One region of the Arthrobacter citreus genome, then DNA from elsewhere that is predicted to be linked to it. Evidence: predicted binding sites of a transcription regulator. Region 1 holds the regulator's gene; the other holds the start of a gene.
The links. The regulator Rex, encoded in region 1, represses fermentation and respiration genes when NADH is low (regulators of the CRP and FNR family bind a similar motif). The targets are predictions, from matches to a motif close to CTTGTGAANNNNTTCACAAG.
Positions count from the first base shown of each region.

Region 2: a site for Rex is predicted at 1,801-1,820, ahead of AAE021_RS14180 (queuosine precursor transporter). Genes of this name have one in related genera too.

Region 1 covers NZ_CP151657.1:52,149-67,062, forward strand. The annotation lists gene AAE021_RS00215 (TrkH family potassium uptake protein) at 1-389, opposite strand, end outside; gene AAE021_RS00220 (acetoin utilization protein AcuC) at 532-1,740, shown strand; gene AAE021_RS00225 (metalloregulator ArsR/SmtB family transcription factor) at 1,818-2,432, shown strand; gene gdhA (NADP-specific glutamate dehydrogenase) at 2,519-3,859, shown strand; gene AAE021_RS00235 (3-deoxy-7-phosphoheptulonate synthase) at 4,085-5,221, shown strand; gene AAE021_RS00240 (helix-turn-helix domain-containing protein) at 5,377-5,589, shown strand; gene AAE021_RS00245 (30S ribosomal protein bS22) at 5,737-5,835, shown strand; gene AAE021_RS00250 (HAD-IB family hydrolase) at 5,961-6,773, opposite strand; gene AAE021_RS00255 (glutaredoxin family protein) at 6,861-7,115, shown strand; gene AAE021_RS00260 (redox-sensing transcriptional repressor Rex) at 7,241-7,948, shown strand; gene AAE021_RS00265 (hypothetical protein) at 7,945-8,385, opposite strand; gene AAE021_RS00270 (hypothetical protein) at 8,869-9,723, opposite strand; gene AAE021_RS00275 (YceI family protein) at 9,923-10,465, opposite strand; gene AAE021_RS00280 (histidine phosphatase family protein) at 10,609-11,271, shown strand; gene AAE021_RS00285 (TlpA family protein disulfide reductase) at 11,366-11,965, shown strand; gene AAE021_RS00290 (cytochrome c biogenesis CcdA family protein) at 12,067-12,783, shown strand; gene resB (cytochrome c biogenesis protein ResB) at 12,913-14,676, shown strand; gene ccsB (c-type cytochrome biogenesis protein CcsB) at 14,685-14,914, shown strand, end outside.
Region 2 covers NZ_CP151657.1:3,074,236-3,089,149, reverse strand. The annotation lists gene thiD (bifunctional hydroxymethylpyrimidine kinase/phosphomethylpyrimidine kinase) at 1-459, opposite strand, end outside; gene AAE021_RS14190 (hypothetical protein) at 599-1,063, opposite strand; gene AAE021_RS14185 (TetR/AcrR family transcriptional regulator) at 1,056-1,736, opposite strand; gene AAE021_RS14180 (queuosine precursor transporter) at 1,998-2,735, shown strand; gene AAE021_RS14175 (hypothetical protein) at 2,961-3,263, shown strand; gene tgt (tRNA guanosine(34) transglycosylase Tgt) at 3,333-4,697, opposite strand; gene AAE021_RS14165 (FUSC family protein) at 4,804-5,820, shown strand; gene AAE021_RS14160 (DUF6707 family protein) at 5,971-6,843, opposite strand; gene AAE021_RS14155 (NUDIX hydrolase family protein) at 6,904-7,443, opposite strand; gene AAE021_RS14150 (YdeI/OmpD-associated family protein) at 7,559-8,167, shown strand; gene AAE021_RS14145 (class II glutamine amidotransferase) at 8,345-9,226, shown strand; gene AAE021_RS14140 (glycoside hydrolase family 76 protein) at 9,300-10,421, opposite strand; gene AAE021_RS14135 (3-hydroxyacyl-CoA dehydrogenase) at 10,610-11,383, shown strand; gene AAE021_RS14130 (acyl-CoA dehydrogenase family protein) at 11,385-12,599, shown strand; gene AAE021_RS14125 (IucA/IucC family protein) at 12,681-14,573, opposite strand; gene AAE021_RS14120 (GNAT family N-acetyltransferase) at 14,576-14,914, opposite strand, start outside.

The sequences.
Region 1 (14,914 bases):
CGCACGCCCAGCCGCCGGTTCACGGCCAGGGCCAGCAGCGATGCCATGGTCAGGATGCCCAAGCCGCCCACCTGGATGGCAATCAGGATCAGGACCTGGCCGAACCCGGACCAGTGGGTGGCCGTGGAGACCACCGTCAGCCCGGTGACGCAGACGGCCGAGACGGCGGTGAAGAAGGCATCGTACAAAGGCGTGACCTGTCCGCTGGCCGCCGATGCCGGCAATGACAGCAGGGCAGTGAACAGCAGGATCACCAGGGCGAAGACGATCAGGGCGAGCCGGGCCGGCGAGCTGGCAGCCAGCGCATCGACGAAGTCGCGCAGCGCGGAGAAAGCATTCATGGGTCGAAGCTGCCGCAGCTGCAGCCGGGGCTGCCGGATGGGTGCCATATTCGTGCTTGTTTCCTTGGTTCCAAGTGGGGCGCGGTGCTCTGCACAGAAGTAAACCACTGATGCGCGTCCGCGCAGCGGTCCGGGGGCGTGCCGCGGTGTCAGTCTCCTAGTATTGCTCAGATCGCGTAGCCTGTTCAGCATGATCAACCGCGGACTCAGTCTTCCGGTCATGCCGACCCGCATCATCTGGCACGAGTCCATGCTGGAGTACAACTTTGGCCTCGGCCATCCCATGAGTCCGCTGCGCCTGGACCTCACGGCCAGGCTGGCCAAGGATCTCGGGATTTTCGATCTGCCCGGTGTCTCCCTGGGGGAGCCGTTTGTCGCCACCGACCAGGAGCTCGGGATGGTCCACGGCAGCGAGTACATTGCCGGAGTCCGGCGGGTCAGCGAGGACCCGCGGTCATCCGAGGAGAAGTTCGGCCTCGGCACCGAAGACAATCCGGCCTTTGCCGGGATGCACGATGCCAGCGCGCGGCTGGTCGGCGGATCACTCGCTGCCGCTGATGCCGTGCTGTCCGGTGACGTGGTCCATGCCGTGAACTTTGGCGGCGGAATGCATCATGCGGCCGCTGAGCGTGCCTCGGGCTTCTGCATTTATAACGACGCCGCGGCCGCCATCGCGCGGCTGCTGGCCGGCGGTGCGGGCAAGGTCCTATACATCGACGTCGACGCCCACCACGGCGACGGGACCCAGAGCATCTTCTGGAACGACCCCCGGGTCATGACGATTTCCCTGCATGAAACCGGGTTGACGCTCTTCCCGGGCACCGGATTCGCCAACGAAACAGGAGGCCCCGGAGCCGAGGGAACCGCCGTCAACGTGGCGCTGCCGGCCCGGACGTCCGACGCCGGATGGCTGCGGGCCTTCCACGCGGTGGTGCCGCAGCTCGCCGAGGCCTTTGCCCCGGACGTGATTGTGAGCCAGCACGGCTGCGACAGCCATTTTGATGACCCGCTGACCAACCTGCGGCTGAGCGTCGACACGCAGCGGCAGGCGGCCCTGACGATCGCTGACCTGGCAGCCAACCTGTGCGGCGGCAGATGGATCGCGACCGGCGGCGGCGGCTACAACGTTGTTTCAGTGGTTCCCCGTTCCTGGAGCCTGCTCATGTCGGTGGCGGCCAACGGGCGGGTCCGGTGCAACACTCCGGTGCCCGACTCGTGGCGGGAGTACGTCAAGGAACGCTACGGGGAGGATTCCCAGCCCATGATGGGTGACGGCGTTGAGCTGTGGTGGAGATCCTGGGAAGTCGGATATGACCCCAACGATGAAATTGACCGCACCGTGATGGCCACCCGCAAGGAAGTCTTTCCGCTCCATGGACTGGATCCCTGGTTCGATTAGGCGGCGTTCCGCCGGGCGGCCCGGACCGCCCGGCACGGGAACCAGCCTTTGTCCGCGAAACGGATAAAGTAAGTGTCATGGTCATCGATGATGTTTTTGCCGTCATTGCGGAGGGCACCCGCCGGGAGTTGCTGGGTGCGCTGCGCAGCGGGGATAAGTCCGTAGGCGCACTCGTGGAAGAGCTGGAAGTCAGCCAGCCCACCGTCTCGAAGCACCTGAAGGTCCTCCGCGAAGCCGGCCTGGTCAGCATGCGCGCCGAGGGACAAAAGCGGTACTACTCGCTGCAGTCGGCCCCGCTCGAGGAGATCGTGCTGTGGCTCAAGGCCTTTGATCTTCCGTCGCTGCAGGCGGCCAAGACTCCCGGCGTGCGCATTGCATCGCTCAGCCCTGCGGGCGCGGCGGGCGCAGCCGGCGCGGCACCGGGCTCCGCTGTTGGTAACTCTGCCGGGAACACGCCGGGGAGCGCCCGAACCGGGCGCCAGCTGTTCACCGGCCGTCCGTCGTCGGCGCCGGACCAGCTGTCAGCAGCGGCCGCAGCGTCAGCCGGGCTGGAGCCCGGAAGCATTGAAGCCCAGCCGGCGGGCGCGGATCAGGCCGCGGCACAGCATCTGGGCCGCACCGTCGGCCGGGCAGCTGAGCGGGCCGTCGATTTGCTGGGACAGCTTCCCAAGTTCCGGCGTCGGCGTTCCTAGGCTGACTTCCCCCGTCACACATCGCAGGCCCGGCGGCCGGGCGCTAGCGTAGTACGCGGGGAATACTCGAAGGAGCAATCACAACCATGGACCCAACACTCATCAGCGTGCGCGACGACGTTTTCCGCCGCAATCCGGGAGAAACCGAATTCCATCAGGCGGTGGTCGAAGTTTTCGACAGCCTGGAGCCGGTGCTCCGAAAGCACCCGGAGTTCGGCGAGGCCGCCATCCTGCAGCGCATCTGCGAGCCGGAACGCCAGATCATTTTCCGGGTGCCCTGGGTGGATGACCATGGGCAGGTGCAGATTAACCGCGGCTTCCGCGTCGAGTTCAACTCCGCCCTGGGGCCCTTCAAGGGTGGGTTGCGGTTCCATCCCTCGGTGTATCTGGGCATCGTCAAATTCCTGGGCTTTGAGCAGATCTTCAAGAACGCGCTGACCGGCATGCCCATCGGCGGCGGCAAGGGCGGCTCCGACTTCGATCCGCGCGGGAAGTCCGACGCCGAAGTCATGCGTTTCTGCCAGTCCTTCATGACCGAGCTTTACCGCCACATCGGCGAATACACCGATGTCCCCGCCGGTGACATCGGCGTGGGCGGCCGGGAGATCGGCTACCTGTTTGGCCAGTACAAGCGAATCACCAACCGTTATGAGTCCGGCGTGCTGACCGGCAAGGGCGTGAGCTGGGGCGGCTCGCTGGTCCGTCCGGAGGCCACCGGCTACGGCGTGGTGCTCTTCGTTGAAGAAATGCTCAAAACCCGGGGCCTCAGCCTGGACGGGCAGCGCGTCATCGTCTCCGGTTCAGGCAATGTGGCGATCAACGCGATCGCCAAGGCCCAGTCCCTCGGGGCCAACGTGGTGGCATGCTCTGACTCGCAGGGCTACGTGGTGGATGAAACAGGCATTGACGTGTCCCTGCTGCGCGAGGTCAAGGAAGTCGAGCGCGGACGCATGACCGATTACGCCAAGCGCCGCGGCAGCTCCGCCACGTACGTGCCCGGCGGTTCCATCTGGGACGCGGGAGCAACGGTGGCACTTCCGTGCGCCACGCAAAATGAGCTCGACGACGCCGACGCCGCCACCCTGATTAAGTCCGGGGTTGTGGCCGTTGCCGAAGGCGCCAACATGCCCTGCACACCCAAGGCCATTGAAGCCTTCCAGGAAGCCGGCGTCCTCTTCGGCCCCGGAAAGGCAGCCAACGCAGGCGGTGTTGCCACCTCCGCGCTGGAAATGCAGCAGAACGCCAGCCGGGATTCTTGGTCCTTTGAACACACCGAGCGCCGGCTGACGGAAATCATGGTCAACATCCATGACAACTGCGCCCGGACCGCCGAGGAATACGGTTCCCCCGGCAACTACGTGGTGGGCGCAAACATCAACGGCTTTGTCCGGGTGGCTGACGCCATGCTCGCCCAGGGCGTCATCTAACCGCGCCGGATTTGCCAGCGGAGGCGGACCGGGTCTACGGTCGGAGGCATGACAAAGCGTTGGTATGCGTATTTTCCGTTGGCTCTGGAGGAGCCCGCGCGGTAATACGCTGACGCCAACCTTCAGAGCCACCGGGGCAGGGGATCATTCCCTGCCCTTCGCCATATCCGGCGGGCTTTGATGAGTCTTCCCGCCGGTCCGCACCACAGCCGAACGGGAAAGACCATGACTGTTATCTCCGGAGAACTCACCGGGACGGGCGCTGGCCCCAGCGCTCCCAGCCCTGCACCGAACACCTCCAATCTTCGGGTCAGCGCTTTCCGCACCCTGCCCGCGCCGGTCCAGCTGGCGGAGGACATGCCGCTCACTCCCGCTCTGGCCCGGCACATCGAGCGGTCCCGTGCGGACATCCGGGCCGTCCTGAACGGCGTCGATGACCGGCTGCTGGTGATTATCGGCCCCTGTTCAATCCACGATTCCGAAGCCGGCCTGGAGTACGCACGAAAGCTGGCGGCTGCCGCCCGGGAGCACAATCAGGACCTCCTGATTGTGCTGCGCGCCTACTTCGAGAAGCCGCGCACCACCATTGGGTGGAAGGGCCTGATCAACGATCCCCGGCTGGACGGATCCCACGACATCGCCGAGGGCCTGCGCGCAGCCCGCCGGTTCCTCCTCGGCGCCGGTGAACTGGGCCTGCCGGTCGGCACTGAATTCCTGGAACCCATCAGCCCGCAGTACCTGGCGGACCTGGTGAGCTGGGGCGCCATTGGCGCGCGGACCACCGAGAGCCAGATCCACCGCCAGCTGGTCTCCGGACTGTCCATGCCGGTGGGTTTCAAGAACGGAACCGACGGGTCACTGGACATCGCTTTGGACGCATGCCAGGCAGCGCTGGCGCCGCAGACTTTCCTGGGGATCGACGGCGGCGGCCGGGCCTCCATGGTCAGCACCGCCGGTAACCCGGACACGCACGTCATCCTGCGCGGCGGAACAGCGGGGCCAAACTTCTCCGCGCCGGACGTCACCGCCGCAACCGATGCGCTCAGCGGCAGGAACCTCAACCCCCGCCTGGTCGTGGACGCCAGCCACGCGAACAGCGGCAAAAGCCACGTGCGCCAGGCTGAGGTGGCACTGGAACTGGCGGACATGCTGGGGAAGGGCGGAGCGGCGTCGTCGGCCGTGGCCGGAGTGATGCTGGAGAGCTTCCTCGTTGCCGGTGCCCAAAAACTGGATGAAGCCAATCCCGGGTCCCTGGTCTACGGGCAGAGCATCACCGATGCGTGCATGGGCTGGGAAACCAGTGGCCAGGTCCTGGCGGCACTGGCCGAAGCTGCCCGCAGGCGGCGCGAAGATGGCCAGTGAACTTCCGCTACCGTGACCTCGGATACTAGAGTGGAAGACCGGACAGTTATTCCACATGACGGTCCCCAAGAGCAGTCCCCAGTGGCAGTCCCAGCGTCCTCCGGCCAAGCTGCACTGCAGCCGGATGTTGCGCATCAGCAAAGGACTCAAGGCAAATGGCAGACGAGGGAAATTTCTCGGACGTGAGGTTTCTGACCGTGTCAGAAGTTGCGGATGTCATGCGCGTGTCCAAGATGACCGTGTACCGGTTGGTCCACTCGGGCGAGCTGCCCGCTGTCCGTTTCGGCCGTTCTTACCGGGTACCGGAATCGGCGGTCCAGCAGGTACTGAAAAACGCCGTCATTAACGGGCGCTCAGACACTGCGTAGTGCTGTCACTGGATACCGCGGCGAGGCGGTACCCTGTTAAAGAACGTTTTACATCGTGGCAACTATCTGCCGGTGTCAATGCGCGGGTGCCAACGGTGCCGAAGCGTTGGAGCCGGCGTCTGACTATTTCAAGTTTGTGAGGACTCTGTGGGTTCAGTTATCAAGAAGCGCCGCAAGCGTATGGCAAAGAAGAAGCATCGTAAGCTGCTTCGCAAGACCCGCCACCAGCGTCGCAACAAGAAGTAACCAGGATTTTTCCTGGGCAAACCCGCCGTCCCTTCGGGGACCGGCGGGTTTGTCGTTTAAAGCGGGTTGTCCTGCGGGCCGCAGGGGCCGGTACTGCCGGGGCTGAGTGGTGCCAGGGATCCCGATTAACGGGACCGGACCCAGGAGAAGCCCCGCCACAGCCCATAGGCCCCGCCGGCAATGGTGGCACCCTTCAACCCCAGGGTTGCCGCGCGCCGTCCGGACCGGAAATCGTAGATGGGCCAGTTGCGGTCCCTGGCATGGCGGCGCAGCCGGGAATCCGGGTTGATCGCCACCGGATGTCCCACCAGGCTGAGCAGGGGCACATCGTTGTAGGAGTCGCTGTAGGCCCAGCAGCGGTCCAGATCCAGGCCCTCTTTCTTCGCCAGGACCTTCACGCCCTCGGCCTTCGCCGGTCCGTGCAGGAATTCCCCCACCAGGCGCCCGGTGTACAGTCCGTCATCGATTTCGCTGACCGTCCCCAAAGCGCCCGTCAGGTGCAGCCGGTCCGCGATGACTGACGCCACCTCCACGGGGGTGCCGGTCACCAGCCAGACCGGCCGGCCGGACTTCATGTGCTGTTCGGTGAGGGCACGGGTGCCGGGCCAGATCTTGGATTCGATCATCTCGTCGTAGACTTCTTCGCCCAGGACCCGGATATCCGCCGCCGCCAGGCCGGTGGCCAGCGTCAGCGCGGCGTCGCGCACTGAATGAACATCCTTGAGGTTCTCGCCCTGCAGCATAAAGCGCACCTGTTTGCGGGCAAAGCCGAAAGCTTCCCGAAGCGTGAAGACCCGCCGCTGGTACATTTTGCGCCCCACATGGAAAAGGCTTGCTCCCCGCATCAGGGTATTGTCGACGTCGAAGAACGCAGCCTCGCCGGGTTTGACCACCGCTGGCAGAGGCTCGGAGGCTCGTACTGCGGTGGTTCTGGGCATACCCCTGAGTCTACGCAAAAAGTCGGCCGGAGCACTGGTGCCCGGACAAGGCACGGCATAACTGGACCCGGCGGCTATTTTAGATGTATGACCTCATCAGATGCGCACCCCGACCTGCTCCTGCTGACCCGCCCGGGCTGCCACCTGTGTGAAGCGGCCCGGACGGTCCTCGAACGGATCCGCGCCGACCTCGGCGTGGGTTGGCGTGAACAGTCCATCGAGGGGGACGCGGACCTTACCTCCCGCTTTGGAGAAGAAATACCAGTGCTTCTGATCGACGGGATCCAACGCGATTTCTGGCAGCTGGACGAGGCCCGGATCCGGCGGCTTCTGGGAGCCTAGCTTCCCGGGGCTTTGTCCGGCCCCGCTGCGGGCTTAGAGTGGGAAAACCGGGCAGCCCGGAGGGACCGGCGGCAAGCCGGCAGGAACCGCAGCCGCCCGGGCGGCACAACAACCGATAGGGACATGTGAGCACCTCCGAGGAATCCGACCGGCTGGCCGGTGCGGCCGTCCGGCACATCCCTCCTGCATCCCTGGCCCGCCTGACCATCTATCTGCGGGCCCTGAGCAGCATGCTGGGCGAGGGAATTGACCGGGTGTCCTCGGACGAACTGGCGGAAGCGGCGGGAGTTAATTCCCCCAAGCTCCGCAAGGACCTGTCCTATTTGGGTTCCTACGGCACCCGGGGCGTTGGGTACGACGTTTCCTATCTCAGCGAACAGATCGCCGCAGCCCTGGGCCTGACCCGCAACTGGCGGGTGGCGATTGTCGGCGCCGGAAACCTCGGCCGCGCCTTGGCCGGTTACCCCGGATTCGGATCCCGCGGTTTCGAAGTGGTGGCGCTGTTCGACGCCGACCAGTTGGTGATTGGCCAGGAAGTCGGCTGGCTGCGGGTCAGCTCCATTGAAGCCATGGAGAGCGTACTGGAGCGGACGGGAGCAAACATGGCTGTCCTGTCCGTTCCCGCAGAGGTGGCGCAGGACCTCTGCGACCGTCTCGTGGCGTCGGGCATCACCAGTATCCTGAGCTTCGCACCCGTGGTGCTGCAGGTCCCGGACGATGTCCAGGTGCGGAAGGTGGATATGGCCACCGAGCTGCAGATCCTTGCCTACCACGCGCAGCGGGCCCAGGTCTCGAACATTGCGTCCAAGGCCCGGGCCCGGCTCGCAACCTAGGGTGGGGGCGGAGTAACGAACCCTGAGGGCTCGCTCAAGTACTGGCTGCGCCGGGGCCGAAAGTACCTCCTGCAGTCACTGCGGTACAGCATTCCCAGGCCGGCGGCGGCCACCAGCAAAGCAGCCACCTGCACTCCTGAGCCGGCGGCAACCGCTTCGGTGAGTGCCGCTGCTGCGAGGACGGAACCACCAATGCGGGCCCAGTTCCTGCCTTCACGGATCAGGACCGCGAGCAAAAGATAGATTCCGAAAACCACCAGGGCTGCGGCCAGGGTCACCACCTGCATCGCGGCGGCATATTCTCCGGCATCAACCCCAAGCATCTCGAGCTCAGCGATGTTTGGCGGCAGCTCCGTTACCGGGCTGCGGCTTGTCGCGATTCCACCGCTGAGGCTGATGATCCCGCCAACCACGATCAGCGCGAAAGCCAAGCTCACCGCCCGCGGCCTGGGGCCCTTCCACTCGCTGAAGGGAATGCGCGCCGGCAGCGCCGGTGGTGGAGCAGCCGCCGGCGGTTTGGGGATCACCAGTTCACCGGCCGGTAATGCTGTTGCTGTGGGGGGTCCGGCTGTTGGCGGGGCCGGTCGGTCCGCCCTTCGGTGTGCGGCCGGAACCCGGGCCCCGAGAACACCCCGGGCTTTTCTGCCGAGGTCAAGGACACGGGGTTTTTGGGGATTGGGGGAAGCGGGAAGTGAACTCATGGTCGGCTGCCGCCTTCGTGAAAAGGGATACGCTCCCCGCCGGACTCTGCTGCCGTCCAGAGGGGTCATCAAACGCTACAGCGCAGGAACGGCGGTGTGACCAGCTGCAGTGGTTTGAGGGGCTTCGCGGGAACAAAAAGGGCCGGTCCGGACTCCGGACCGACCCTTTGCCCGCTTCAAGCGGGAAGGTTCAGCGCTGTGCCTCTGACCCCGCGGCTGTCAGTAGTAGGGGCCGAAACGTGGCCGCGGCTGGAAGTACGGCTTCGCCTGGGGGCGGTACAGCATCACAATGCCGGCGATCCCGGCGAGCGAGCCGAGCAATCCGATCAGCTCCATGGGAGAGGAGAACGCAAGGCCGCTCAGCAGGGAGAGCAGTGCCGATACGGCGGACAGCGCCGCAAAAACGGTTCCCAGAATCCTCGCCCAGTTCTTGCCCCTGCGGACCAGGAACGCAATGAGGACGTAGACCAGCAGGACGATCAGCGACAGGACGACCCCGGTGGTCACGAAGACGCTTCTGAACGTTTCCTCGTTCATGCCGGCGTCTTCGACCATCTGCCGGTCACTGTCCGAAAGCATGGTGAAGCTGACGGAGTCCGCGAGGGAGAGGTATGTGCTGGTCAGGTAGATCAGCGTCAGGAGCCCCGCGGCGAGGATCAGCCAGAATCCCGTCATCACATCACGGGGAGGAACGGGCTTGCCTCCGGGCATCTGTCCAGCCCCGGGAGTGGCATAACCGGACGGCTGCGCCGACTGGTAGCCGTACGGGCTCTGCGGCTGCTGGCCGTACTGCTGCTGCCCGTACGGAGGCTGTCCATAGGAGGGCTGCTGGCCGGGAGCCTGTGCCGAGCCCTGCTGGCCATACGGAGTGTAGGGCTGCCCCTGCTGGGACTGGCCATACTGGGGCTGACCATACTGCGGCTGGCCGGATTGGTCCTGGCCAACCGGATTCTGGCCGTACGGGGGAGTCTTCGGCAGGCGCTGGCCGTACCTGGGTTCGTCGTCGGCCGCAGCGCCGGGGTCCCTGGGCTTGTTCGGGTCGCGGGGGTCCGGGGAATTCGGGGGTGTGCTCATTGTGCGCCTACTTGCTCGTTGGTGCAGATGCTGCCCTGGCAGACGCCGGGTCTTTTCGGTGCAGCGGTTGGATTTCCCCCAGCCTATCGCGGCTGCACCCTCCGCCGCAGGCCTTCCCCCAGATGCAGAAGGACACCCCGGCGCGCTGCCGGGGTGTCCTTGTGTAGCTGTCGGTGAGGGCGGGTGCCCGGGCCTTGGGCTAGGCTGCCGCCACGAACTCGGCGTCCACGCTGATGGTCACCTTGTCGCCCACGAGCACGCCGCCGGTTTCCAGGGCTGCGTTCCAGGTCAGGCCGAAGTCCTTGCGGCTGATGACGGTGGAGCCGGAGAATCCGGCGCGGGTGGCGCCGAAGGGGTCCACGGCCACGCCGTTGAACTCGGTGTCCAGGACCACCGGAAGAGTGGTTCCCTTGATGGTGAGGTCGCCGGACACCTTGTAGGTCTCGCCCGAACCCTCAACGCCGGTGACGGAGAACGTCAGCTCGGGGAACTGCTCGACATCAAAGAAGTCCGCTCCCTTGACGTGGCCGTCGCGGTTGGCATCGTTCGAGTTGAACGACGCGGACTTGATCACGGCGTTGATGGTGGAATCGCTGATGGACGGGCCGACCTCCATGACCGCGGCGACGTCGTCGAAGTTGCCGCGCACCTTGCTGATTCCGGCGTGACGAACGGTGAATCCCACCTCACTGTGCGAGCCGTCGAGGGTCCAGGTGCCGGTGGAAAGTCCGTTGGGGATCATGCTGTTCTCCTGTTGCTGGTTGGTGTCGGGGTCAAACCCCGATGCATGTCGATGCATTTGCATCTACTCTGACACAGATTCGTTCAAGCTTCAAGTATTTCGGAGATTTAGTTCCGGACGCTTCCTCTGCGAAACTTATAGACATGTCCCGTGCCTCGATCCACCTCGTCCGCCATGGAGAAGTCTTCAATCCGGACGGTGTCCTCTACGGGCGCCTCCCGGAGTTCCATTTGTCCGAACTGGGACAGGAAATGGCCCGCCGCGTCGCCGGCCACTTTGAAGACCGCAAGAATGACGGCGCGAAGCTGGTGCACCTGGTCGCGTCGCCGCTGACCCGGGCGCAGGAGACCGCTGCGCCGATCGCCGCCGCCCTGGGTTTGGAGATCGCCACCGACGAACGCATCCTGGAGGCGACCAACCGGTTCGAGGGCCTCTCCGGGGTTACCAGCAGGCTGCGCAACCCGCGGTACTGGCCGCTGATGTACAACCCGCTGAAGCCTTCCTGGGGAGAGCCCTACACGGCGCAGGTGGAGCGTGTCATGGCCGCGGTGCAGGATGCCCGGAGGCAGGCTCTTGAGCTTGGCGGAGACAAGGCCGAAGCCGTTTTGGTCAGCCATCAGCTGCCCATCTGGGTGACGCGCCTGGCCGCCGAGGGCCGCAAGCTGTGGCATGACCCCCGTAACCGCCAGTGCACCCTGACTTCCGTCACCACGCTGGATTTTGATGGTGACACGCTGATCGGTGTCCGCTACGCGGAGCCCTCCGCGGACCTGCTGCCCGGGGCTGCGAATATTCCGGGAGCATAATAGTATTACTACGCGTTGTAGAAGTGGCAGCCCCCGCCGCGATGAAAGCTGGAAATAGTTGAAGAATCCTCAGAGCACTCCCCAGCCGGATGCCATGCGCCGCCGCTCCTTCCTGAAATTCGGCGCCGGCCTGGCCCTTGGCGTGCCCCTGGTCGCCGCAGCGGCGGGATGTGCCGTGGAGGATCCACTGGCTGCACAGGCCAAAGCGGGGGACAACAAGAACTACATTGCCGGTGACGGATCCGTTACTGAATACGCCGCCGGCCAGCGCGGCGAACCGGTCGAATTCAGCGGCACGCTCTTTGACGGCACAACCGTTCCCTCCTCGGACTTCGCCGGGGACGTGGTGGTCCTGAACTTCTGGTACGCGGCCTGCGCACCCTGCCGCAAGGAAGCTCCGGACCTGGTGGAGCTGCACGGAATGTTCGAGCCTGACGGCGCGCGTTTCTATGGCGTGAACATCCGCGATGAACGCAGCACCGCCGAGGCCTTTGAACGCTCCTTCGGTATCGATTACCCCAGCTTCCAGGACAAGGACGGCGGAATCCTGCTGGCCATGACGCAGTTTGTGCCGCCGTCGGCCGTTCCCACCACACTGGTCCTGGACCGGGAGGGACGTGTGGCCGCCCGCATCCTCGGCCTGGCAGACAAGAGCACCCTGAAGGCCCTGATCTCCGACACGCTGGCAGCCTAGCCGGCATGTTTGATTCCGCCGTAACCGCAGCAACCGCCGTCGTTCCCGCAGCAGCGCTGCCGGCAGCGAATGTGTTCGCCGAAACCATCCTGAACGGGTCCATGCTGCTGGCCATCCCCGTTGCAGCCCTGGCCGGGCTCGTGTCCTTCCTGTCCCCGTGCGTCCTGCCGCTGGTTCCTGGCTATCTGGGCTACGTCACCGGGCTCACCGGCGTGGACCTTCAGAAGCAGCGCCGCGGCCGGATGTTCGCCGGCATCGGACTGTTCGTCCTGGGGTTCTCGGCGGTCTTTGTCATTATCGGTGCTGGCGTCGGGCAGCTGGGCAGCTGGCTGCGCGGCGCCGACCAGGCCTGGATTACGCAGGCCCTGGGCGCCGCGATTATTGTTCTGGGCATCGTTTTCATGGGCGGCCTGAGCTGGTTCCAGCGCGACCGGAAAATTGCCGCACGACCGCCGGCCGGGTTGTGGGGTGCCCCGCTGCTGGGTATCACCTTCGGGCTGGGCTGGGCGCCATGCCTTGGGCCGACCCTGTCAGCAGTGCAGCTGCTGTCCTTCTCCGGTGACGACGCCAGCGCCGCCAAGGGTGCGTTCCTGACCTTCATTTACTGCCTCGGCCTGGGGCTTCCCTTCCTGCTGATCGCGCTGGGGTTCCGGCGCGGCATGGGCGCACTGGGCGTTTTCCGCCGGCACCGGCTCGCCCTGCAGCGTTTCGGCGGCGGCATGCTGATTGTCCTGGGCGTCCTGATGCTCACAGGAGTCTGGAACATCTGGATCAACCATCTCCAAGGTTGGTTGGATAGTGTGACCCTGCCGATCTGATGAGCTTTTCCCCCGAGCCAGCCACGGCTCCTGTCCAGCACGAACCCTCAAAAGAACTATGAGAACCAGTTGAACCGTGAACCGGATGTTTTGACCGAAGCCGAGAAAAACGGCGGCAGCACCTCCGCCGTGCCCGGAAAGGGCGGCAAGGGCGGTAAAGGCGGCAAAACCGGCGGCCGCAACGGTGATGTCCAGCTGCCCTCGCTTGGCCCGCTGGGCTTGCTGCGCTGGGCCTGGACCCAGCTGACCAGCATGCGCACGGCACTGTTGCTGCTCCTGCTGCTGGCCGTGGCGGCCGTGCCGGGTTCGCTGTTTCCGCAGCGGCCGGCCAACCCCGCCGTCGTCACCCAGTACCTGGAGGACAACCCGGACTCCGGCCCCTGGCTTGACCGCTTCCAGCTCTTTGACGTGTATTCCTCCGTCTGGTTCTCGGCCATTTACCTGCTGCTGTTCATCTCCCTGATCGGCTGCGTCATTCCGCGGGCCAAGGCCCACTACCGGGCCATGCGGTCCAAGCCTCCGCGCACCCCCAAGCGGCTGTCCCGGCTGCCGGAATACGGCACGCTGGCCGTTCCGGCGTCGTCGGGCCTCACCGCCGCCTCCGCCGTCGAACAGGCAGCGCAGATGCTGCGGAAGCGCGGCTACCGGGTGGATGTCCGCGATCTCGACGGCGACCGTCCCTCCGTGGGCGCCGAACGCGGCTTCGCCAAAGAGGTGGGAAACCTGGTGTTCCACACGGCCCTGATCGGGGTCCTGGTCTCCATCGCCGTTGGCGGGCTCTTTGGTTACAGCGGCCAGAAGATCGTGGTGGAGGGGGAGTCCTTCGTCAACACCCTGGTCGGTTACGACTCCTTCACCCCCGGCACCAGCTTCACCGAGGAGCAGCTGGCCCCCTACTCGCTGACGCTGGACAAGTTCGATGTCCAGTTCGACCGCGAATCGCAGACCCACTACGGCCAGCCGCTGGACTTCGCCGCCACCATGACGGTGAAGGAAAGCCCGGACGCCGAGGAGCACACGGAAACCCTGAAGGTCAACGCGCCCCTGACCATCGGCGGCAGCCGTGTCTACCTGGTGGGCAACGGTTATGCCCCGGTGGTCACGGTGCGCGACGGCGAGGGCAACATTGCGCTGCAGGGCCCGGTTGTTTCCGTCCCCAGCGACGGCATGTACACCTCCTTGATGGTGATCAAGGCTCCGGATGCCAAGCCGGACCAGCTCGGCTTTGTGGGCTTCTTCCTGCCAACGGCCATGCTCGATGACCAGGATGTGTCCTACTCCGGTGACCCGGACCCGTTCAACCCGCAGTTGAACCTAAACGCCTACTACGGGGATCTGGGGTTGGATGAGGGCGTGCCGAGCAATGTCTACGTGCTCGACACCGAAAACCTGACCGAAATCAACAGCCGGAACCTGGATGAGGGCGGCATTGTGCTGGGGGCTGACCAGACGTACGAGCTGCCCGAGGGCAAGGGTTCCATCTCCTTTGACGGCATCAAGCGGTACGCCGCACTGGACATCCACTATGACCCGGCCAAGATCTGGGTCCTCGGCTTCGCCACCCTGTCGCTGGCCGGTCTGGCCGCCTCCCTGTTCCTGGCACGCCGCCGCATTTGGATCCGCACCGGCACCCACGAGGACGGGCGCATCATGGTCGAGTACGGGCTGCTGGCCCGCGGCGAAGACCAGCGGTTGTCCAGCGAAGCGGCAGCGGTCCGAAGCCTGCTGGAGAAGCAGTGGTTGGCGGGCAGCAGCACAGTGGAGGACAATGGCGCGGAGGACACATCCGCTCCGGGTTCCGGAGAACACAGCACAAACCGGCACACAAAGCCCGGAGCATCAGCGGTGGACAGCAAGGCCGCTCAGGAGAAGGAAACAGGTAAGGACTCGTAATGCCAGACATGCCCTCCATTGACTACACACTCGCTGAGTACAGTGAGCTGTTCATGCTGTTGGCGGCGTTCGCCTATACGGTGGCGTTCCTGGCCTTCACCTGGGACCTCGCGCAGAGCAGCAGGACCATCAAGGCGGTGGAGAGCAGGCTGACGCAGCAGGGCTCCGCAGCCCCGGCGAAGTCTGAAGCGTTCTCCGGCGCTTCCGCTCGCACGGCCGGCTCCGGACGCCCCGGGGG
Region 2 (14,914 bases), 860 kb from region 1:
GAAGTGGTTGGGGGTGACAAAGGTTGCCAGCGGAAGGATCTGCGCCTTCAGCGCCTGGTCCGTGTCCAGCGCAGCTCCCGGTTCCTGGCCCTTGCAGATCAGGACCGGGTCCAGGACGATGTTGGTCCACTGCTGGCTCTGGAGGGCCTTGGCCACGGTGTCGATCGTTGCCGGCGTACCGAGCATGCCGATCTTTACGGTATCGAGGTCATAAGCGGTCTGGATCGCTTCGAGCTGGTCGCTGATTACCTGTGCCTCAACGGGCACGAAACGGTGGTTCCAGTTGTCTTTCGGGTTGAACGAGACGATGCACGTCAGGGCGGCAATGCCGTAGGTTCCCAGTTCCTGGAACGTTTTCAGGTCGGCCTGGGCGCCGGCGCCGCCGGTGGCTTCGGAACCGGCAATGGTCAGAGTGACAGCCGGAGCAGCGTTTCCGGCGGAGTGTGTGTTAGCAGACATGACTCCATCTTCCACCCAAAGGGTTCACCGGTGCCAGCGGCCCCTCGATGCTGCCGTTTCCGGGCATTCCGCACAGCGGGAGGCGGGTGCCCCATGAGCCCCCTGCTGAAAACCTTGCGCGTGACGCCGGCACACCCGCCTACGGGTAGGGGCGTGCAAGCCTCCAGATGACGGCGCGTCCCGCAGCCATGGACAGCCCGATGGCCGCAGCCATCAGCAGCGGCACCACCACGGAATGAACGCTGAGGCCAATGATGAGCCACGCAAGAAGTGTCGGGACAACGAAGAACGCCAGAATGTGGATGCCCTGGTTCAAGACGCGGCGCAGCGACCAGCCCAGCACCAGGGCTACGGGCAGGGCGGTGAACAGACCCAGGCCAGCGGCATAAAAAGCGGCGACGACGACGGTCCACACATAGCCCCAGAAATCCCGGGCAGTGCCCCATCCCACCACCACGGTGGCGATCGAGGCCAGGACAAAACACGCAACAACGTAGCCGAGGGCAGAAGCCAGCGGTCCTGGAAGCACCTTCGAATCCGAGAACACGGTGTCGGTCGCGGCCAGGGGAGGAAGCGCGACGTCGTCGTCGGCTTTGTCAGTCATCGCGTCTGGCCCCCTGGAATAGGTGAACTACATCTTCCACGATATTGCGCACCACGGGTAGGCGGGAGAGGATAACGAGCTTCGCGGCCAGGGGCGCGACGCTGTCCGCAAGCCGGCGCGAGCGACGCTGCCCGGGGGAACGGTCATAGATCCAAAACAGGGTTACGCCCATATGCACCAGCCACAGCAGCTCGGGCAGGTCATCACGGATGGCAAGGGGCGGCTGGGGCCGTGACACAGTGACGGCCTGCCGGAACAGCGCTATCGATTTGGCCCGCCCAATGCTCGAGTCCGCCGGGTTCTGGCGGCCGCGGCGGGCGGGAACGGGCGACGGCGGCATGGCCAGCCGCAGAAAGTGCGCCCCAAAGTCGTGGTACGGACCCATGATGTCCAGATGGGCGAGCAGGATCAGCCGCAGGTGTTCGCCCAGATTATGTCCCTCGCGCAACAGCGGCAGCGTCCGGCTGCGGTGTTCATCCTGAAGGAGCCTGTACAGCTCGGCCACGAGCTCGTCCTTGGACCGGAAGTAGTAGTAGGCGTTGCCCACCGACACGCCTGCGTGCTCCGCGATGCCCCGCATGGTGGTCTTGGCGTACCCCTGGGATTGAAAAAGCTCGAGCGCCGAATCGATCAGCTGCCGCCGGGTCTGCTCACTCTTGACCGTGGCGGCCATTAACGCTCCCTTGTGTTCAGTTATATGCCCGCACGGTGACCGGCACGCCCGCCAGTACATCACATTATTGAACGCGTTCAAAAATCTGTTGCCGGGACCGAGAGCACCGGTGCCGCGCACCGTTCACCTCCCGGCGTCGTCCGTTGCCGGCGGGAACGTGGCAGAATTGACGACGGCCCTTCTACGGCCGCCCGGTGCAGCGGGCACAGTGCTAATACAGCCGGAAACAGCTTCGGCGAACCACTAGGAAACGGAACTCCCATGCCCACCTCCACCGGCGTCGATCCGACGCCAGCCCCGGCATTCGCAGCCCGCGGCAGCTCCCACTACGACATCATCCTGACGATCATGTGCGTGGTCATCGTCATTTCCAACATCGGAGCCACCAAGGGAGTGGTGCTGGGGCCGATTTTCGGTGACTTCAGCATCGTGACCGACGGCGGGTTTTTCCTTTTCCCGCTGGCGTACATCCTGGGCGACGTCATCAGCGAGGTTTACGGCTTCAAGGCCGCCCGCCGCGCCATCTTCACCGGGTTCGCGGTTTCGGCGGCGGCTGCCCTGAGTTTTGCGGTCATCATTGCCCTGCCCGGGTTCGATGACGATTACGGACAGGCCAAGCAGGCAGCCTTGGAGGTGGCACTGGGCCCGGTCTGGCAGATCGTGGCCGCCAGCCTGCTGGGTTTCCTGGCCGGACAGACCCTCAACTCCTGGGTGCTGGTGAAAATGAAGGAGCGGTTCCGCGAGCGTGCTCTCATCGGCCGGCTCATGGCCTCCACCGGCGTGGGCGAGTTTGCCGACACGCTGATCTTCTGCGCCATCGCCGCCCCCGTCATTGGCATTACCGACGCCGGCGCCTTCGTTAATTACGTCATCTTCGGCTTTGTGTATAAGACCCTGATCGAGTTCCTGTTTGTTCCGGTGACCGCCGTCGTCATCAAGGCGATCAAGAAGCGCGAGCCCAGCTACGCCGCTGCCGCAGTTTCCGCTTCCGCACGGTAAACACGGCACGGTAAACACCGCACGGTAGACACGGCGGCTAACCGCATTCAATGGAGCGGATCCCCGCCGCGCTCTTTTGTGCCCGGGGTTTTTGTTCTAGCGTCGCAACCAACGCCGTTCAAAGGCGGTAACGGTTGCGACGGTGCCGGTGGCTAAGCACGACGGCGCCGGTGGCGGAGGCATGACGGTTCCGGTGATGCGGAACGACGCTGAGGAGGAACAATAATGGTGCAGAGCAGCGGCAGAGCGGAAGACGGACAACCCGGTGGCGGGCGGGACGCCGGCAGTTTGTCCCGCGGTAATAAGGATGCCGATGCGGCGGAGACCGAAACGGCAGGTGCATCGGAAGCCGCCGATAACGAGGGCTTCCATTCCGGTCCTCAGGTGTCCGACGAGCCGGAGCCCGGCGGCGGATCATCGTCGGGCGGGTCTTCGGGCGGGCCGGAAGACCCGCCCGAGGAGGACCAGAGTCCCTCCGGAGAGCAGGATCCTGAACAGAACCCGCCGCTGCCCCGAACCTGGAACTAACGGCCTGCCGGCAGCCGGTTCGGTTACCCCGCCCCGGGCTAATGGCCAGGGCCGGGGCGTGGTGCTTTCCTAGCGTGTTGCGCTGTAGTACTTCCCGAGGGTGTCCGCCTTGAAATCAAAGAAGGACCCGTCCTCGATGGCCAGGCGCGCGTCGTCGACCAGCTTTACCGTGAAGCGCTCGTTGTGGATCGACACCAAAGTGGATGCCACCATTTCCTTGGCGCGGAACAGGTGGTGGATGTAGGCCTTGGTGTAGTGCGCGCAGGCATAGCAGTCACAGCCCTCCACCAGCGGCGTGAAGTCCTTCTTGAAGCGGGCGTTGGACAGGTTCAGCCGCCCGTGCGGAGTGTAGAACGCACTGGTGCGCGCCACCCGGGTGGGGGACACGCAGTCGAAGGTGTCGGCACCGTTTTCAATGGCGGTGAAGATGTCGTCGGGCTCGGAAATGCCCAGCAGGTGGCGGGGCTTGTCCTCGGGCAGTTCCTCGGTGCACCAGCGCACAATGGTGCCGAGATTTTCCTTTTCCAGGGCTCCGCCGATGCCGAAGCCGTCAAAGTCCATCGCGCCCAGGTCGCGGGATGCCTTGCGGCGCAGATCCTCGTACTGTGCGCCCTGCAGCACCCCGAACAACGCCTGGTACGGCTTGCCGGCACGTTCTTCGGTGAGCCTGACGTGTTCGGTGATGCAGCGCTGCGCCCACAGGCGGGTCCGCTCCAGGGACATCTCCTGGTAGGCGCGGGAATTCATCAGGGTTGTCAGCTCATCAAAGGCGAACATGATGTCCGCGCCGATCTGGTGCTGGACCTGCATGGAGACCTCGGGGGTGAAGCGGTGCTTGTCGCCGTTGAGGTGGGACTTGAACCACACGCCGTCGTCGTCAATGTGTGCCAGGCGCTCCTTGCCGGGCGCAACGGCGTCGTCCGCCCCGGTGGCGTGCGTGGTGCCGTCGGCGTTCATGTTAATGACCTTCTTGAAGCCGGCACCAAGACTCATGACCTGGAATCCGCCGGAATCGGTGAAGGTGGGTCCGGACCAGTTCATGAACTTGCCCAGGCCGCCGGCTGCATCCAGGACGTCGGGACCGGGCTGCAGGTACAGGTGGTAGGCATTGGCGAGCAGCGCCTGTGCGCCGAGATCCGCCATCGACTCGGGCAGCACCGCCTTGACCGTGGCTTTGGTGCCTACAGCGATGAACGCCGGCGTCGCGATTTCTCCGTGCGGCGTGGTGATGGTGCCGGTGCGGCCCTGGAACTCACCGCCGTTGGCCTGCGTCTGCTCAGCTGTTGGGGCAGTGGTTTCGCGCAGGCGCTTACCGAGGGCAAAGGAGAACGTTGAGGAGGACACCCCTCCATTTTGCCTTACCCTCCACGGTGATGGATGCGCCGGCGGGATGGGGCTGCCCACTCTCCCGGAAGGCTGGGACGCCCGCCACATTTTTCCGGAGCGGGTGAGGGGCGGGCGTACGGTGGAAAGTGCGGTTATGGCCGCTTCCCATCGAATGTGAAAGGCCGGGCCGACCGTCTTGAATCACCTGCGCGACATGTTCCGGATCGGACCCGCCCACAATGACCACCATGTGGCGGTTCGATGCGGACTTGGTGTTGGAGTTCCCCTGCTCCTGCTGCTCGTGCTGGGGCGGATAGACCTTGCCATTTTCGCCAGTTTCGGTGCCTTCACCGGCATCTATGGACGCAATGAGCCTCACCGGCAGCGTTTTGGCCATCAGCTCCGTGCCGGCGCCCTGATGCTGGCAGTGATATTTGCCGGCACGCTGACATCCCGGCTGGAACCCAGCGCGTGGGACATCGTCATTGGAACCACGGCTGTGGCCGGGTTGGGAACGCTGGCAACCGGTTTTTGGCGGCTTCGGCCAGCCGGATCCCTGTTCCATATTTTTGCCTACGCCGCCATTTCCTCAGTGCCTCACCAGCCGCCGATTCCGCAGGCGATGCTGGTGGCTGCCGCGACCGTAGTCTTTTCCCTGCTGTTGGGTCTCTCCGGGTGGCTCCTGAGCCGGCACCGCACGTCATGGGAAAAACCGGAACGACGGCGGTTCACCTCCATCGAGAGGCGCGCCATCTACGCTGACTCCGCCCAGTATGCCGTGGTGGCAGCAGTCGCGGGATCCATAGCAACGGTCCTGGGTGTGGGGCACAACTACTGGGCCATGGTGGCCGCGACGGTGCCGCTGGTCGGACTGACCGTACGTAACCGCCTGCACCGCGGATTGCAGCGGATCCTGGGAACCTTTGGCGGACTGCTGCTCACGGCGCTGATTCTGGTGCCGGGCCTGCGGCCGTGGCAAATGGTGGTGGTCATAGCCCTGCTGCAGTTTGGCGCGGAAATGCTCATTGCCCGGCAGTACGCCCTGGCGCAGGTTGTGGTTACCCCGCTGGCCTTGGTGAGCACCGAACTGGCGCATCCGGGCGATCCGCTGCTGCTGATTCAGGATCGGGCCTTGGAAACTGTCATCGGAGCGGCGGTGGGCATGGCCATGGTGCTGACAGTCCAGCTGTACCAGCGGCGCAACGCCCGCCGTCCGCTGCTGGGGGAGTAGCGCCGGAAACCGCTGCTGGGGGAGCAGCCTCGGAAAACCGGCGCTGGGAGGTAGCCCCGCCGTCTGCCTCTGGGGGACTAGCCCCGGAAACCGGCCGGTGGCCACGGCTTCCAGAAGGTTCCGGGTTCCCGTTCCTGCAGGTTTAGGTTCCTACAGATCCAGGTTCAGGCCCCGCACCGCTATGAGCTCGTTGCGGATCCGCCGGTCCAGTTCACTTTCCGACAGCGTTTGGGACCCGCCATGGGCACGCAGGTACAGGAGCGCGTCAAGCCGCAGGACACGCCAGTCCCGTTCACTGTGCTCGTCTCCGGCCTCTGCGGAACGGTGAATCTCGCGGTCGTAAAGATTGGGCTCATTCAGCTGGCGCTGCAGCATTTCGGCAGCAAGCTTGGCCTTCAGCGGATCGCTTTCCGCGGCGTCGCCTGCCCGGACCGCCTGCGCGTATGCCGCCGACGTTTCCTCGTCTCCGGATTCATGCGTGATGTGGGCGGCCAGTGACAGTGCCGCCTGGATCCAGTTCCACCGGCCGAAGTTCCCGTCAAACGGCAGCCCGGTAATGATGTTGCAGACCTGCAGTGCGTTTTCCGCATCATCCAGGTTCACATACAGAGTGTGCGCGAGATCCCGGACATCACGCAGGTTGCTGCCCGATTTTACGTTCAAGCCACGGCTCAGCCGGGCGGAAATCTCCTGGACCCGGGTGTCGTCCGGATGAGCGGCAGCCGCGGCGGCAACCACGGCGGCGTAGTTTTCCTCCTCGGCCGGAACCACCCGCACGGCATCCGCCGGTGCTCCGGATGGAGCGGGGGCCTGGACCCGAACCGAAGAACCGTGCGCCAGCCGCAGCGTCATGCCATCCTCCAGCACCAGATGGACGAGTGCGGGCACGCCGAAGTCGTCGTTCTCCACTGAGCTGTCCCGGACCGGAGCCAGCGAGGTGCTCTCATGCACCGGAATCTGCCCGGGTGCAAGCAGCTCGGCATTGACCCGGAATGTGTACGATTCCGGTTGGCTCTCTGGCATGGCTGGTTCCTTCTCTTCGGACAATCGGCCCTCAGTATATAAAGAAGCGGTAACGGACGCTTAGCGTCCCCAGCTGGCCGAGGCGAGGGCCTGCCGCAGGAGGTCTCCCCGGCCGCCGGCAAACTCGGCATAGATTTCAGGGCTCAGGGCCTCCTCGGGTGTCAGCCAGGACAGTTCCAGGGCATCCTGCCGGGGATCACACTCTCCGGTGACGGGAATGAGGTAGGCCAAGGCGACGGCGTGCTGGCGTTCATCCGTCAGCCCGGACTGGGACGGCGACGGGAAATATTCGGCAACGGCAAACGGTGTTAGTGCCGGCGGCAGCTGGGGGAAGGCCATGGGGCCGAGGTCCTTTTCCAGATGACGCAGGAGCGCCGCCCGGATGGTTTCGCGGTACATGACGCGTCCTGAGACAAAGGTCCGGACCATCTTGCCCTCTTCGGTGGCCTGGAGCAGCAGGCCCACCTCGGTGACGTAGCCCAGCGGGTCGCATCGGACCGGTACTGCTTCCACGTAAACCATGGGAAGGCGCTGCCTCGCCTCATGCAGGTCTTCTTCGGAGAGCCAGCCGGGATAGGGATCAGGGGTACGAACACTCATAGCAGTGTTCTACCGCAATCCGCCGGGTGCATTGAACCGACGCGCGGCGCTTTGGCCCTCGGCTGAACTGATGAACCCCTTTCAGCGGTGCGTGCTTCGGCATAACCTCGTGGACATGGCCAGCACCGAAAAGAAGACTGCGGCACCCAAACAGCCCAAGGCGCCCCTGCCCGAACTGCTGCTTCCGGACGCCATGGCCTGGCGGAAGTGGCTGGAAGCGAACCATGCGCAGTCTCCGGGGGTTTTACTGGTCCTGGGCCGCAAGGGCGGAACCCTCACCAAGCTGATCTATCTGGACGCGCTGCATGAAGCCCTGTGTTTTGGCTGGATTGACGGACAAGCCAACCGCCGCGATGACGAGAGCTACCTCCAGCGGTTTACCCCGCGCCGCCCGCGCAGCATTTGGAGCCAGCGCAATGTCGGTTTTGTGGAACGGCTGGAAGCGGAGGGAAGGATGCGTCCTGCCGGCCGCGCCGCCGTCGAAAAAGCAAAGGCGGACGGGCGGTGGGAAGCCGCCTATGCGGGGTCAGCCACCGCACAGGTTCCTGAGGAACTGCTGGCGGCCATCGCTGAAGTGCCCGCCGCGCAGGCAGCGTATGACGGCCTCAATGCGCAGGCCCGGTACGCCCTCTACTTCCGCCTCAATGCACTCAAAACGCCTGCAGCCCGGGAGCGAAGGATCGCGGCGATCGTGCAGGACCTGGCGGAGGACCTCACACCTTAGTTGCCGGGCCAGCCCCGGAACAGACTGCCCGAGGCCTGCAGCCTGGCCGTGCCCTTGTCTTTGCCTGAGCCCCGCGCGACTCTGGAGGAGGAGCTCAAAGTCAGTGGAGGAAGAGCTCAACGTCAGTCGAAATCCGCCGGGGAACGGCGGGCTGCGGGAAGTTCCGGGAGGAATACCATGTGTCGGCTCTTCGGTATGCACGCGGGAGATCATCCGGTGAAGGCCACCTTCTGGCTCCTCACCGCACCGGACAGCTTGGCGGAGCAGAGCCGGCGGGAAGCTGACGGGTTCGGCATCGGAGTCTATGACCGCGAGGGCAGGCCGTCAGTGGTGAAGGCGCCCATTGCCGCCTATGAGGACAAAGCATTCGCAGCAGAAGCCCGGGACGTGGAAAGCCTTACGTTCATTGCCCACGTACGGTACGCCAGCACCGGCGGCGACGTGAAGGCAAACACCCACCCGTTTGAGCAGGACAACCGCCTGCTGGCCCATAACGGAGTGGTTGAGGACCTGGACCTGCTCGACGCCCGGCTGCAGCAGCTGGGAGTGATGGACCTGGTAAAGGGGGACACGGACTCGGAGCGGGTGTTTGCCCTGATTACTGCCGAAATTCGCAGCAACGGCGGGGATGTCGGTGCCGCCCTCGCTTCAGCGCTGGGGTGGATTGCCGAAAACTGTCGGTTGTTCGCCCTCAACATCATCCTGACCGATGCCGCCAACGTTTGGGCGGTGCGGTACCCGGACACCCATCCGCTTTACGTCCTGGAGCTGTCCGGCGAGGACAGGAAAAGCGGCATGAAGACCCACCGCATCAGCATGCGGAGCGAGCAGCTGGAAGCCGAGAGGCGGCCCGCAGTGTTGCTGGGCACCGAAAAGATCGATGACAACCCCAACTGGCGCATGATGGATTCGGGAGAAATCCTGCACATCGCACCATCACTGGAGGTTCGCCGCAGCCACCCGTTGCCTTCAACGCCCCGCCATCGCCTGACTCTTGCTGATCTCAGTGACCAGGCCGCGTCGTCGCAAAGCCCGCAGACAGCCGGCAGCACTCCTTAGGTACAGCACTCCTTAAGTACGGGACTTATAGGGCCCAATCACCCGGCATTATTGGCACCCCGACTGCCGGCAATCAGCCAAGCCCGCGGCGAACGCGGGCTGCCGCTTCCAGGATCATCCACGCTGAAAGCTGGGTGGAAAGGTCGACGCCGGTTCCCGCGGGATAATGCTGTTCGGCCGGTTCCAGGGGGTGCGGTGAAAAGACGCTCCACTCTCCCCGTTTGGTCCGTCCAGCCCACAGTTCCTGTGCGGTGGAGGCCACCAACTCCGCCGCCTCTTCCCGGCGGGCCGGCGGAATGGTCGGCGACACGGCGGCCAGCGCCAGGTAGCGGCAAAGAATGCCGGTGAAAAGCCCCGCGTCTCCGGTTCCGTGCGTGATGAGTACTGAGGTTCCCGGATGGGTCAGCCCGGTCCGGACGGCTCCCACCAGGTCTGCGGCCCGGGTCAGGTTTGCCGGTCCGCCAAGCTCCAGCAGGGCACCGAGGATTGGCCCCTGGTTGTAGGTGAAGACGGCACGCTCCAAGACCGGTTCCCCTGACTGGGCTGCCTTGACTCCATCGAGGTACAGGCCGGTGCTGTTGTCCAGGAGGACGTCGTTGAGCCAGTCAACCAGCGACTGGGCGCGCTCGCGGTCACCGCTGCGCGCGAAGTGCAGGGCCGCAGGTGCCGTCGCGGGCGTGTTCTTGAAGGTGCGCCGCCGGTTCCAGTACAGCCCGCCGCCAAAGTCCCGGGTGTGCGCGGACTTCAGGGCGTCGCCGAGCGCTGACAGCATTCGCGGATGCGGCCGCACGTTCACCGCGGGGACGGCGCCGTCGCGGCCCTGGTTCCGCACAGGCCGGGCAGGAATAACGGCATCCAGCCGGCGGACAGCCAGGGCCAGCCACGCCATGTCATCAAAATACCAATTGGTGGCCCGCAGCCAGTTCCTCAGCCTAATGGTGCGCACCAATTGACTGGCCTGCCGGACGGCGTGCGGTGAACCACGCAGTGCGGCGTCCACCAAGACGTCAACGTAGTGCGCCTGCCACCAGTAATGCCAGGGCCCCGGCAGCAGGGTTCGGCTTCGTGGGCTCTTCACTGCTGCCAGGGTCGTGCCCGGAAGGCCGAACAGCGGGCGGCTGAAAGCTGCGGTGACGGAAGCAGCGGCGTCGTCGGCCCGGGCTTGGATTTCATGCAGCGGTTCCTCGGGAAGCATGCGCACCACCCTAGACCTGTCCGCGCCGTCGTTACAGCCGGGCGCCCCCAGTCGTGGCCGCGCCGGGGAACAGCGTTCGACTGCCGGCAGGGCCGGTGGAGGCCGGTAGAGATGCAGTGTGTGGCCGATCACAGTAGGCTCGGCAGTGCCGCCGCAGGGGCGGCAGCAACTTTTCGCAGGAGAATGCAGTGGATATTTCAGGGGCATCGGCACTCGTCACCGGGGGTGCCTCCGGGCTGGGGCGGGCTACTGCCCGCAGGCTGTACGACGCCGGGGCATCAGTAATCCTCGTTGACCTTCCGTCCTCCGGCGGGCTGGCTTACGCCGCCGAGCTTGGCGATAATGCCCACTTCGTTCCCGGAGATGTCACGGACGCCGGGCAGATGGCTGCAGCGGTTGAAGCTGCCATGAACGCCGGCCCGCTGCGGGTGGCAGTGAACTGTGCCGGCATCGCCACTCCCGGCAAGGTACTGGGGCGCAACGGTGTGCTGCCGCTGGAAGACTTCGCCCGGGTTATCCACGTGAACCTCATCGGAACCTTCAACGTGAGCCGGCTGGCTGCGCAGGCCATGGCGGAGACTGAACCGGTGGAAACCGGCGGAACATCCGAACGCGGCGTGATCATCAATACCGCATCTGTGGCCGCTTTCGACGGGCAGATTGGACAGCCCGCGTACGCCGCATCGAAGGGCGGTGTTGCTGCCATGACGCTGCCACTCGCCCGTGAGCTGGCCCGGCATCTGATCCGTGTGGTCACGATCGCTCCCGGGATCTTTGAAACGCCCATGATGGCGGGGCTTCCGCAGGACGCGCAGGATTCGCTGGCCAGCCAGGTGCCGCATCCCTCCCGTCTGGGACGGCCGGACGAATATGCCGCCCTGGCTGCGCATATCATCGAAAACCAGATGCTCAACGGTGAAACCATCCGGCTTGACGGCGCCATCCGGATGGGGCCGCGCTAACGTGACTTCGGATCCATCTGCTGTCCCTTTTTCGAACCTGCCCGACGCCGACTTCTACGCCTTTGAAGATCTGCTTAGCCCCCGCGAACAAGACAAGCTGGCAGAGCTTCGGGCCTTCCTTGCGGCGGAGGTCGCCCCGTATGCCGCGCAGTGGTGGCGGGATGCGTACTTCCCGGCTGAACTTCTGCCCAAGCTCGCCGCTCTGGAGCTGTCCACCCCCGTGCAACAGGGATACAGCCCCCTGTTTGCCGGACTGGTCATTGCCGAAATGACCCGGACCGACACATCCATCGCGACATTTTTCATGGTTCACCATGACCTCTTTGTTGAAGCCCTGCATGCGTTCGGCTCGCAGGACCAGAAGGACCGCCTGCTGTCCGATGCGCTGTCGCTGCGGATTACCGGAGCTTTCGCACTGACCGAACCGGAGCATGGGTCAGACGTCGCCGGAGGAATGGAAACCACAGCGGTCCGGGACGGGGATTCCTGGATTCTCAACGGCACCAAACGGTGGATCGGCAACGGGACATTCTGCGACTACATGCTGCTGTGGGCCCGCGAGCCGGACACCGGCAAGACCCGGGGGTTCCTCCTGGACGCATCACTGCAAGGCGTGCACCGCAGCAAAATCGAAAACAAGACGGCGCTTCGCACCGTGCAGAATGCCGACATCACCCTGACCGGCGTCCGCGTTGCGGAAACGGACAGGCTGGCCGGCATCGACAGTTTCGAGGACATCAAGCATCTGCTCCGCGGCTCCCGGATCATGGTGGGCTGGCAGGCTGTCGGCACCCAGCTGGCGGCCGTCGACGTCGCCCGGGCATATGCCGTGGAACGGCAGCAGTTTGGCCGTCCGCTGGCGTCCTTCCAACTTGTTACGGAGCAGCTGGTGAGGATGCTCGGCAACACGGTGGCCAGTACCGGCATGCTGGCCAGAGTGGCGGAGCTGGAAGGCGGCGGTTACCCCTCGGCGGTCGGCCGGCGTTCCGCGGACGGTATGGCTCAGGCCGCTCTCGCCAAGTCGTACGCCAGCCGCAAAATGCGCGAAACCGTCGCTTTGGGCCGCAGCATTTTGGGCGGCAACGGCATCGTGACTGACTACCGCATGGCCAAGATTTTCGCTGATGCCGAGGCCATCTACACCTACGAGGGTTCATACGAGATCAACACCCTCATTGTGGGCAGGGATATCACCGGGATTTCGGCACTGCGCTAGGTCCGCGCCCTCCGGCAGCCCTCCCGGGTCGGAGAGGGCTGCCGCGGTCTCAATTCGCAACCGGCAAGGCTCCGGACCCGATCAACGCCGGTGCCGCGCCAGGGGGTTGGCAAGGCGGCCGGAGAACTGCAGCCCGCCTGAGGGGTCGCTCAGGTCCAGCATCTGCTGGTTGTTCCGCAGCTGCAGCCGGTTCAGGCAGGACAGGACGAAATCCTCGGCGAACAGGTCATGGGCAGCGAACTCGGCAGCAAGTTCCGGATGCGCGCCCTGGTAGCGGTGCACCACCGCCGCCACTGTTTCCCAGAACTGCCGGGTTTCCAGCTGCCCGTCTTCCTCAAGCAAAGCCGCCAGGAACCGGAAGATGCAGTCGAACACGTCGGTGAAAATGGACAGGACCTTGTCCTTCTGCGGGATCTCAATCCGCACCCGTGCACAATCCTCCGGCAGCGGGGTGCGGTCGCCCATCACCACTATTTCCTCGGCAATGTCCTTCATGATGGTCCGCTGCACTGCTCCGTCGCGGAGTACCAGAATGAGGTTCTCCCCGTGGGGCATGTAGGCAAGCTCGTAGGCGTAAAAGCAGTGCAGCAGCGGCACGAGGTACGCCTGAAGATACTGTTCGAGCCAGGCCCGTGCACTGAGACCGGACCGTTCAATGAGCGCGGAAACCAGCGGCCGGCCGGTTCCGTCGGTGTGCAGCAGCGACGCCATGGTTGCCAGCTGTTCACCGCTGCGGAGCCGGGGGAGCGGACTTTCCCTCCACAGGGCCGAGAGCATCTTGCGGTACGGCGACCCCTTGGGTGCGCCAGCTTCAAAGTAGCGGTTCGTGTAACCGACGGCGGCGCTTTCCCGCAGGATGCTGAACCCGGCTGCCTGCAGGGTCTCGTCGGTGCGGACCAGACCGTCCAGCCAGTTGTTGATGGCAGGGGTTGCGAGCATGTACTCAGGGGAGAGGCCGCGCATGAAACCCATATTCACCACGGACAGGGCTGTTTTCACGTAGCAGCGGTTGATGTGGTCCCGGTTAAAGAATGTCCGGATGGACTGCTGCGCCTGATAGGCATCAGATCCGGATCCCAGGTGGATCAGATGCCCCTGCGCAATTTCCGCCGCGAATGTGACCGTCAGCTTGTTGGCCCACTGCCACGGATGCACGGGCATGTACAGATAGGCGGCGGGGCTGGCTCCGCGCTGTTCGAGCACGGTGTCGAAGCCGGCGAGGACAGCGGCACCCAGCTCGCTTTCCAGATGGGCACGGTAATCCAGTCCCGGCAGGGAGGTAAAGACGGCACGATCGCAGCGGACGGCGATCCACTCCAGATGTACCGGAGTTCCGGCTTCAGGTGCGTAGGCCAAGTAATCATCCGAACCGAATCCGAGGCGTCCATTGTTGGCGACGAAGCAGGGATGCCCCTCGGTCATGGACCGTTCCACTGCCTGGAAGTCTGCGGCCGGATCGATGCCGCTCGTTACGCCGCGGGCCAAGGAGGCGGACGACGGGGCGTCGGGTGCATTCTTGAAGGCATGCGAAGCCAGCGTGCTGCTGATTTCCTCTAAATAGACGGGAAGCATCTGCTCGTTGATTCCCAGCGTCGAAGAGAACTCCGTGATGAACACCAGGGCATCCAGCGGGGTTTCGGATCCGGCGGTAAACCGTTGAATACTGTTCGCGGGAATTGACCAGTGGTCCAGTTCGAACAGCCGGGCCGTGAAGCGGTACTCGGCTCCGCCGTCGTCGGACACCAGCCGGTATTCGGAGGTTCCCTCGAAAGGCACAACGGTGGCAGTCTTGACCTGTTCCGGAACAAGAATGCGTTCGTGGGAGAACTCCGCCAGCGCCTTGCGGATCACATGCCGGTTTGCGATTTCCCACCGGGCGGGGGTCAGATGGCCGGTCATTGCACCGTCGGCTGAAGATGTCGCTGGGGCGCCGGAAGGAGGACTGCCTGTGCCGGCACCGTCGGTAAGAATCATGGTCATGGGGTTACTCCTGAAATGGTGGCGGGAGATGACGCAGAACCGGGAGCGTCCGTCATGCCGCTGGTACGCCTGAAGTCCGCCCTGGTGCAGAAACTCAGCAGGGCGTCTTTGTCGGATAAGGAAATGATGCGGGCGGGCACGAAACCCATTCGGGCGTTCAGCGCGGCGATTTTGGTGTTGCGGACGTCCGGTTCCACGACGATCCGCTGGGTGTACTCATCTGCGAAAAGGAAATCCAGGACTGATCGGAACACAGCCGTGGTGAACCCGGCCCGGGGTTGCTCAGCAGGACCCACCAGCAGATGCATGCCGGTGTCTGAGGGCTTCACTGCGTA